2 linked regions of the Spartinivicinus poritis genome follow. The protein of the gene in region 2 interacts with the protein of the main gene of each other region in a pairwise test. Links are inferred from orthologs where the notes say so. Each region holds a gene or a part of one and is shown on either strand. Other genes may lie near its edges.

The links. The genes of interacting proteins can lie anywhere in the genome.
Region 1: the proteins of clpA (region 2) and ORQ98_RS00505 interact in binary tests that used the Escherichia coli proteins (3 or more experiments, as listed by UniProt). The link is inferred for Spartinivicinus poritis from one-to-one orthologs.

Annotation. Positions count from the first base shown.
Region 1 is NZ_JAPMOU010000001.1:108,765-113,690, forward strand. Bases 1,032-4,378 are described here. They hold ORQ98_RS00505 (response regulator), read left to right. Parts: upstream 1,032-1,355; coding sequence 1,356-4,178; downstream 4,179-4,378. Other genes in these bases: cysM (cysteine synthase CysM), read right to left, coding at 1,032-1,165; recO (DNA repair protein RecO), read right to left, coding at 4,187-4,378. In the rest of the region: more of cysM, read right to left, coding at 266-1,031; more of recO, read right to left, coding at 4,379-4,926. UniProt on the Escherichia coli protein: Member of the two-component regulatory system UvrY/BarA involved in the regulation of carbon metabolism via the CsrA/CsrB regulatory system. Phosphorylates UvrY, probably via a four-step phosphorelay.
Region 2 is NZ_JAPMOU010000005.1:165,101-169,672, forward strand. What follows is about bases 792-3,784. They hold clpA (ATP-dependent Clp protease ATP-binding subunit ClpA), read left to right. Parts: upstream 792-1,152; coding sequence 1,153-3,417; downstream 3,418-3,784. Other genes in these bases: clpS (ATP-dependent Clp protease adapter ClpS), read left to right, coding at 792-1,126; infA (translation initiation factor IF-1), read right to left, coding at 3,472-3,690. Outside these bases: cold shock domain-containing protein CspD, read right to left, coding at 237-530; more of clpS, read left to right, coding at 764-791; ORQ98_RS06320 (arginyltransferase), read right to left, coding at 4,019-4,572. UniProt on the Escherichia coli protein: ATP-dependent specificity component of the ClpAP protease. It directs the protease to specific substrates. It has unfoldase activity. The primary function of the ClpA-ClpP complex appears to be the degradation of unfolded or abnormal proteins.

The sequences.
Region 1 (4,926 bases), on a different replicon or contig from region 2:
ACACCCATTGTTTTCATTTAAAAAGCGCCTGCTCATAATGCTACAGCTTATAAGACTACAGATAACTACATTAGTGCTTTGCCAAACAGCCTTCTTAGCGATAAGTTAATAGTTAAGTATTACAGGCAACCATATTAACTTATTTTTTGTCAATTATGACTAAGTAATGAGTATAAGTTTATTAAACGACTATTTAACAGGCAGGAGTTGCAGGTAGTTAATGCCATATTCTCGTAACGCTCAGTTACGAGAACACTATCAGGTATTATTTTGAACTAAATACACCAGTTGATAAATACCGATCACCTCGATCACAAATAATGGCAACAATCGTCGCATTTTCAACCTGCTGAGCTATTGTCAATGCAGCAGCTACTGCCCCACCTGAGGATACACCACAGAAGATACCCTCCTCTTGAGCCAGCCTACGCATTGTAACTTCTGCTTCCTGCTGAGTTATGTCCATTACCTGGTCAACACGCTCAGGTTCAAAAATAGTTGGTAAGTAAGCTTTTGGCCACCGGCGAATTCCTGGAATACTCGCCCCTTCAGCAGGCTGTAAACCAATAATTTGTACTGCTTGATTCTGCTCCTTTAAATAACGCGAGGTTCCCATTATAGTGCCAGTAGTTCCCATTGAGCTGATAAAGTGGGTGACTTCTCCTTGGGTTTGTTGCCATATTTCTGGGCCTGTTCCCAAATAATGTGCTAAAGGATTTGCTTTATTAGCAAATTGATTCAGCACTAAACCTTTACCTTCTCGCTCCATCTGTTCTGCCAAGTCACGTGCACCTTCCATCCCCTGCTCCTGACTGACACTAATTAGCTCTGCACCATAGGCCGACATTGCAGAGCGTCGCTCCTCACTCATATTGTCAGGCATAATTAACACCATTCGATAGCCTTTAATTGCAGCTGCCATCGCCAAAGCAATCCCTGTATTACCACTGGTTGCTTCAATAAGCGTATCACCCGGTTTAATGGCGCCCAGTCGCTCCGCTTCATTAATCATCATTAATGCAGGGCGGTCTTTGACTGAACCTGCTGGATTATTTCCCTCCAACTTAACAAGTACATTATTCGTAGTATTACCCGTCAACCGCTGTAATCGAACCAAAGGAGTATTACCAACCAATGACTCAATGGTGGGATAATTTACCGCCATGCTTTATCCTCATCTAGAATTTATAACTTCTCCGATAATAAGCTTTCAGCAGAAGAACTGTTAATATTGAAAAACTATAAAGTTACATCTGTTAAACATAAGCAACTAGTTTATTATACTAATTAGTCATACTTAGATGTATACCCAAAATGCAGGGTATGTTCAGCTCACTAAAGGTAAAATATCTATTATGCTAAAACAGCAAGGTATAAAAAGTCGTGTTTTGGCGCTTGCCTTGATTCCTACTATTAGTATTTCACTGATTTTAGGTACTTTCTTTACCTTAGCCCGTATCAACGACTTAGACGCTTTGCTGCTAGAGCGCAGTCAAACCACTATTCAACAACTGATTCCAATCACAGAACACACTTTATCATTAGATAATTTGAGTCTCATTCAAGAGATTGCCAGCTCTGCACTAGAAAAAAATGATGTCCGGTCTGTTAGCTTGTTTTCCCACACTAAAGTAGCTCTTGCCCATGCTGGTCCAAAAATTCAATTTAAGGACAGCCAGGAAAGCTACTTTCTAACCCGTCCTTTTCATACCTTAAACAAGCAGTCCTTACTGATCAGCACTCCCATTTATGCAAAACCTACTTTATCACCTGTTAACACTGAGACATCACTTAGTAGTGGGGGAGAAAAAGTCTTATTGGGATGGCTAATGGCTGAGTTTTCTCGAAGTAATACTGAAATTAAAAAATACCAAACCATCCTTGCCAGTGGCTTACTGATTCTTTCAGGGGTGCTAATTAACCTGTTTTTGGCATTAAAAATGGGTCACAACATAACAGGCCCACTGATGAAAATAATTAGTGCAGTCAATCACATGCGTGAAGGCAATTTAGATACTCGAATTAACACCAACACTGGTGGCGAGTTGCGGGCATTAGAAACCGGTATTAATGCTATGGTCGCATCACTCCAACGTGGCCAATTGGAAATGCAACAAAATATTGAACAATCAACCAAAGACCTTCAAGAAACCCTTGAAACGATTGAAATTCAGAATATTGAGCTGGATATGGCTCGTAAAGAAGCACTAGAAGCCAGCCGCATTAAATCTGAATTTCTGGCAAACATGAGTCATGAAATTAGAACGCCATTGAATGGTATTATTGGTTTTACTAACTTGCTTCTGCGTTCCAAACTGAATGAACGACAATTTGAGTACCTCAGTACAATCCAAAAGTCATCAGAAGGTTTATTATCAATCATTAATGATGTTCTCGATTTTTCAAAAATTGAAGCTGGCAAGTTAGAACTGGAAAGTATCCCTATCAATTTAAGAGAGAGTGTTGAAGAGGTATTAACTATTTTAGCCCCCAGTGCTCATGATAAGTCTCTGGAACTCATTCCTCTCATTTACTCTGACACACCTATTCACCTAATGGGAGACCCCCTACGGTTAAAACAAATTCTTACCAACCTGGTCAGCAATGCAATCAAGTTTACTAATGATGGCTCTATTGTTGTAAGAGCCATGCTTGAAGATGAAAAAGATAACCTTGTAACAATTAAAATCAGTGTTACCGATACGGGCATAGGGCTTTCTAACAAGCAGCAAAAGGAGTTATTTAAAGCTTTTTCTCAAGCCGATACCTCTACTACTCGAAATATTGGCGGTACTGGGCTTGGTCTGGTTATCTCCAAGCGACTTGCACAACAAATGTCGGGAGAGGTTGGGGTAGAAAGTGAGTTAGGTAAAGGCTCTACGTTTTGGTTTACTTTAACTGTACCCAAAGCCAATGAGCCTACCTTAAAAGAGCACTTCCCTGCTTTTTCCAATACCCATGTACTGATAATGGAACACCATGACCTCGCCAGACAAGCGATTGTTCATTTGCTTTCTGAGTATGACTTAAATGTTGATAGCTGCGCTAATGAGTCTTGTTTAGAAGAAAAACCCCAAGAGGCCAAAACCCAGGGAAAAACCTATGATGTATTAGTGGTTAGCCATCACCCTGCTTATTTAGATTTAGAAAAAATAAGATCATTAATTAAAGCAGCCAATGAAAATAAACAGTACTTGGTAATTTTGGCTCATACCAATAAAGAAGAAGCAATTAATAACATATTAGACCAACACAATAATGCGCTTTGTATTGTTAAGCCGCTTTGTCACAACCGTCTATATCGAGCACTTTCTTATTTATTACTTGAGAAAAGTAAACTCCCTCAAGGTAATCAAAGTAATATTGCCCGGCGTATTAATCAAGCTATTACTCGCCAACCCCATATCCTGGCAGTAGATGACAACCCAGCTAACTTACGCCTGGTTACTGCACTGTTAGAAGACCTTGGTGCAAAAGTAACTGCGGTAGACTCAGGTACCAAGGCCATTATTAAAACTAAACAATACCACTTTGACCTTATTTTTATGGATGTGCAAATGCCACATATGGACGGCCTGGAAACAACCCGTAGAATCCGTGAAAGAGAACTGTCAGAGCGACGCATCCCTATTATTGCGCTAACTGCCCATGCCTTAGCAGAAGAAAAAAAACAGTTATTGTTGGCTGGTATGGATGACTACATGACCAAGCCTATTAATGAAAATCAATTGCAACATATCATAAAAAAATGGACAGGCTTACATGTAGCACCTATTAAAGGTACGGATTATCTGAATGATACAAGTCATGCTGAGCCTGAAACAAAAGTAGTAGACTTAACAGAAGGAATAAAGTTAGCCGGTGGAAAAGAAGACCTTGCCAACGATATGTTATCCATGCTGTTTGAAAATTTAAAAAATGAACAAGAACAAATAAGAGCATTATATCGAAATAAACAATGGCCAAGACTACTGGAAGTTGTCCATAAGCTACATGGCGCCACTCGTTATTGTGGTGTACCGCTATTGCGTAATGCTTGTAATAATATGGAAACCATATTAAAAGCTTCTGAAAAAAATAAAGAAGAAAGACGCAAAGTGGCAGGTGCTATGGAAGAACTAATTGAACAAATTGAGCAACTACTGGACTGGCAGCGAAGACATGAAGGTACCGAATAAACAAAGTTCTATTTTTGTTTAGAAAACAGCATTCTGCTCATTAGCGGCTTACCGCCTAAATGCAACGCTAATGCCATTCTGGCAATTCGCTTAGCTGTTACCTTTAGTGGCTTAGTCCACGCCTGCGGGATATCAAGCTGGTCACTACTGGATTGTATATCACCATATCCATTTAACCATGGCAAACTAGCTAAAGTCAGTAGATCAGTGCCAGAAAACAAATAAATATCAGCCCTCTTTGAATGAAGATACTGTTCCTGAATGCAAAACCCCTGGTCAGGTAGAAAGGCATAACTTGCCGTAGAGCTAATGTCATTACCATTAACATCATGCTCAAATGAAACAGCATAGCCCAGTTCTGCTAACAAACTAAACTCAAACTGGCGAAGATATACTTCAGTTTGTTGAGGATCCTGCTGTAAAAGTGTCAGGGCCTGTTGATAACAATTAAATAGTTGGGGTGATGCTTCTTCAGCAGGCAATAATCTTATTAGTAATTCATTCAAATAAAGGCCACAGTAAAGTAACTTACCCAGCAGTGAATAGCGTAAGCCACTTAGCTCAACAGCTTTACCTGTTTTTAATTCACCATTACCTTTCCAGGTTAACCAAAGTGACTGGAATGGCTGTAAAAAATGCCGAAAACTCGGTTGTTTTTTAGAGTTTTTACTAGTTTGGAAAACTATTCGCTGCAACCCTTGCTGCTTCGTGAATACAATAGCAATTGCTTTATTATCTTGAAAGGGAC
Region 2 (4,572 bases):
ATAGCGAACAATTAATAGACGGTTAGGTAGTCATTACAAAATTGTTTAAAAAATGTTGATGGTTAATTGTTGTACTTTAACTGTAGGGTAATAATCAGTAGAGAATTAGCGGTTGATTAATATTGAATAAATAGCAACCCATTCATACCAAAAAGGGCCTTAATTCCAAACGGTATTAAGACCCTTTTTGTTAGTTGCTGTAAACAGCAATTATTATTGTTGTTAGTTTGTTTTTGTTAGTCTTCTAATGCTGCTTCCTCTCGCTGGTTAAAAGTGGATACTTTCACACCTGGCTCTGAAACTGCTATCGAGCCTCCGGCATCCTGGGGTAAAGGAACAATATTAATGGCATGCAATCCCTTCGGGCCTTGAAGGATATCAAAGTTGACGGGTTGGCCTGCTTTTAAGGTTTTGTAACCATCCATCTCAATCGATGAGTAGTGCACAAACAGGTCTTCGTCACTGTCCTCTGGTAAAATAAACCCATACCCTTTGGCATTATTAAACCATTTCACTTTACCTGTTGGCATGCTTAATTCCCTCTGCGATAAACTCCTAATTGGAGTAGTTCCTACAACACTATGTCACCTTGTCCCTAGGCAACATAAACGAAAAAAACCATCAATGATGGTTTTAAAACTAGTGTTTAACAAGAGAAGACTTATGTCAAGTAGTTCAAAGCTGCAAAATTTCGATTAACAGAGTTATCATAATAAGAATTCCATAGAATAATTTTTCTTGTGAATAGGGTTGAGTATTAACGATGGGTAAATTAAAAGAACTTCGTCTAACATTAGATAGTGAGGATGGAACCGGCGATCTAGACGAGGACGGACAAGTTGTGGTGGCGCCGGCAAAGCCTGCTTTAAAACCACCCGCTATGTACAAAGTAGTACTCATCAATGATGATTACACCCCAATGGACTTCGTTGTTGAAGTACTACAGTTGTTTTTTAATATGAACTGGGAGAAAGCTACTCAGGTCATGCTAACAGTCCACACACAAGGGAAGGGGGTTTGTGGAGTGTTTACAAAAGATGTTGCTGAAACTAAAGCAGAGCAGGTGAATCAATATTCAAAAGAGAGCCAGCACCCTCTGTTGTGCAACATTGAGAAAGCTAATTAATCAGCGGAACCTAAGGTACCAACGATATGTTGAATAAAGACCTCGAAGTGACCTTGAACCATGCCTTCAAGGATGCTCGTGCCAAACGTCATGAGTTTATGACGGTGGAGCATCTACTGTTGGCGCTGCTGGATAACGATGCAGCAGCCAAGGTGTTGAAGGCTTGTGGTGCTGATATGGATCGCTTACGCAGGGACTTAACTGACTTCGTCGACTCAACCACGCCCTTAATTCCTAGTAATGAAGATGATCGAGAAACTCAGCCTACGCTGGGGTTTCAGCGGGTATTGCAACGAGCTGTATTTCATGTGCAAAGTTCGGGAAAAAAGGAAGTAACAGGCGCCAATGTATTGGTCGCCATTTTTAGTGAGCAAGAGAGTCAAGCGGTTTACTTCCTCAAACAACAAAATATCGCCAGGATAGATGTGGTTAATTTTATTGCTCATGGTATTTCCAAAGTATCAGGCGCAAGTAGTGACCAAGAGGAAATTGGTCATGAGCAAGGAGATGATGAGGCAGCAACAGAAACAGGCACTTCATCGAATCCACTAGAGAACTTTGCCACTAATCTGAATGAGCAGGCTAAAGCTGGTCGGATTGATCCTTTGGTGGGGAGAGATCAAGAGCTGGAGCGAGTAGCGCAAATTTTGACTCGTCGCCGTAAAAATAACCCATTATTAGTGGGTGAGGCGGGCGTTGGTAAAACAGCGATTGCTGAAGGGCTTGCCAAGCGTATTGTTGATGAAGAAGTCCCTGATATTTTATCAGATGCCACCATTTACTCATTAGACTTGGGTGCCTTGCTTGCAGGTACCAAGTATCGTGGTGATTTTGAAAAGCGGTTCAAGCAGTTGCTGGCAGAGCTTCGTAAAAAAGCCCATGCCATTTTATTTATTGATGAAATCCATACCATTATTGGTGCAGGGGCGGCATCAGGTGGAGTGATGGATGCCTCTAACTTACTGAAACCATTACTGACCTCTGGTGAGCTTCGCTGCATTGGCTCAACCACGTTTCAAGAGTTTCGCGGTATTTTTGAAAAAGATCGGGCATTGGCACGGCGCTTTCAAAAGGTCGATATTAATGAGCCTAATGTGGAGGATACTTTCCATATCCTCAAAGGGCTAAAACCAAAGTTCGAAGAGCACCACTGTATTAAATACACAGAAACTGCACTGCGGGCGGCTTCAGAGTTAGCTGATCGCTATATTAATGATCGGCATATGCCAGACAAAGCGATTGATGTCATTGATGAGGCTGGGGCTTATCAGCGCTTGCAGCCTGAAAATAAGCGGAAGAAAACCATTGGCGTTGGAGATATTGAGTCGATTGTTGCCAAAATTGCTCGGATTCCACCAAAAAATGTATCCGCTTCGGATAAGGAAATTTTAGAAAAACTCGAACGCAACTTGAAAATGGTGGTGTTTGGTCAGGATGAAGCCATTACCTCGTTGGCCACTGCGATCAAAATGTCTCGTGCTGGTTTAAAGGCACCAGAGCGTCCTGTAGGGGCTTTTCTATTTGCAGGGCCTACAGGTGTAGGTAAGACTGAAGTCAGTCGTCAGTTGGCTGAGGTGCTGGGTATTGAGCTAGTTCGATTCGATATGTCTGAGTATATGGAGCGGCATACCGTTTCACGGCTGATTGGTGCTCCACCCGGTTATGTTGGATACGACCAAGGTGGTCTATTAACTGAGGCGATCAACAAGCAGCCTCATTGTGTCTTATTAATGGATGAGATAGAAAAGGCCCATCCAGAGGTATTTAACTTACTATTGCAAGTGATGGATCATGGCACATTAACAGACAACAACGGTCGTAAAGCAGATTTTCGTAATGTGATTATTGTGATGACAACCAATGCTGGGGCTGAAACGGTTAGTCGAGCGTCCATTGGGTTTACTGAGCAAGATCACTCAACTGATGGAATGGAAGCGATTAAAAAGACGTTCTCGCCAGAATTTCGTAACCGCTTAGATGCTATTATCCAGTTTGGTAATTTAGACCCAGATGTGATCAAGCATGTGGTTGATAAGTTCTTAACGGAACTACAAACTCAACTTGATGACAAGAAAGTGTTGCTAGAGGTTGATGAGAGTGCTCGTGCCTGGTTGGCTCAGGAAGGCTATGACAAGCAAATGGGTGCGCGGCCAATGGCGCGGGTGATTCAAGAGAATCTGAAAAAACCATTGGCAGAAGAAATTCTGTTTGGGCAGCTAGCCAGTAACGGCGGTAAGGTTGTTGTCTCAGTTAAGGACGGTATGTTGGCATTGGATTATGAGGCAGCGTAAAAGCTGCCCTCGTAATCTGGCTCTGAAGCAGTGATCTGGACTTAGCAGATTGAATTAACGGGCACGGTAAGTAATACGACCTTTGCTTAAGTCGTAAGGGGTCAGCTCAACCCTCACTTTGTCGCCAGTTAAAATGCGAATGTAGTTTTTGCGCATTTTTCCAGAGATATGGGCAGTCACTACATGACCATTTTCAAGTTCTACACGAAACATGGTGTTTGGCAGAGTGTCAATCACAGTGCCTTCCATTTCAATAGAGTCTTCTTTTGCCATTCGGCTTAGCACCTCAATGCGTTGATTAGCTGAGAAGCTAACTTCAGTATAAATCAGCTAGCTTGATATAGTCTCAATATAAGCTAGCTGATTTATATCAAGATAGCTTCTGGTAAAACGGGCTGCATTCTGCCTGAAAACTAGTCTAGAAGTAAAGGCTATAAAGGTCTAGAAAACTAATTTTTTTATCATAAACACTTTAAATGCCTTTATTTATAGGAGACAGCACCCACTTCTTTATACTTTGGGCTAGCCCTTTATACTTTTGACTATAATCGTGGTGAAAATCGCAATAGATAATGAAGCTATAAATTATATTGCAACCGTTTTATAAAACAGTTAACCATTGATGATCCAGATAGATTTCTAATGGTCTGAATTCAGTTTTATAGCTCATTTTTTGGCACTCTTTGATCCAGTAGCCCAGATAAACATAGGGCAAACCCAAGGATTTGGCCAAGCGAATTTGTTGTAGGATACAGTAAGTACCTAAGCTGTGTTTGGTAAGACCGGGCTCAAAGAAGGTATAAATGGCGGATAAACCTTTGGCCAGCTCATCCATCACGGCAACAGCCACTAGCTTATCGTTTAAACGGCACTCCATAAACTTACAAAACGACCAATCGCCGACTAGAAAAGAGTTAAATTGCTCTTTAGTGGGAGGGAACATATCGCCATCAGCATGTCTGGCTTCAATGTAGCGGGCATACAAGTCATAATATTCGTTGCAATAGCGGGATGGGCGGATTTCCAGGGTAATGGCGTGGTTAACCTTTAAGATTCGTTGAAATCGTCGTTTGAGTTTGAATTCATCAACCTTTACTCGCACCGGTGTACAAGCACAGCAAGCCTCGCAGTGAGGACGATATAAATGCTGGCCAC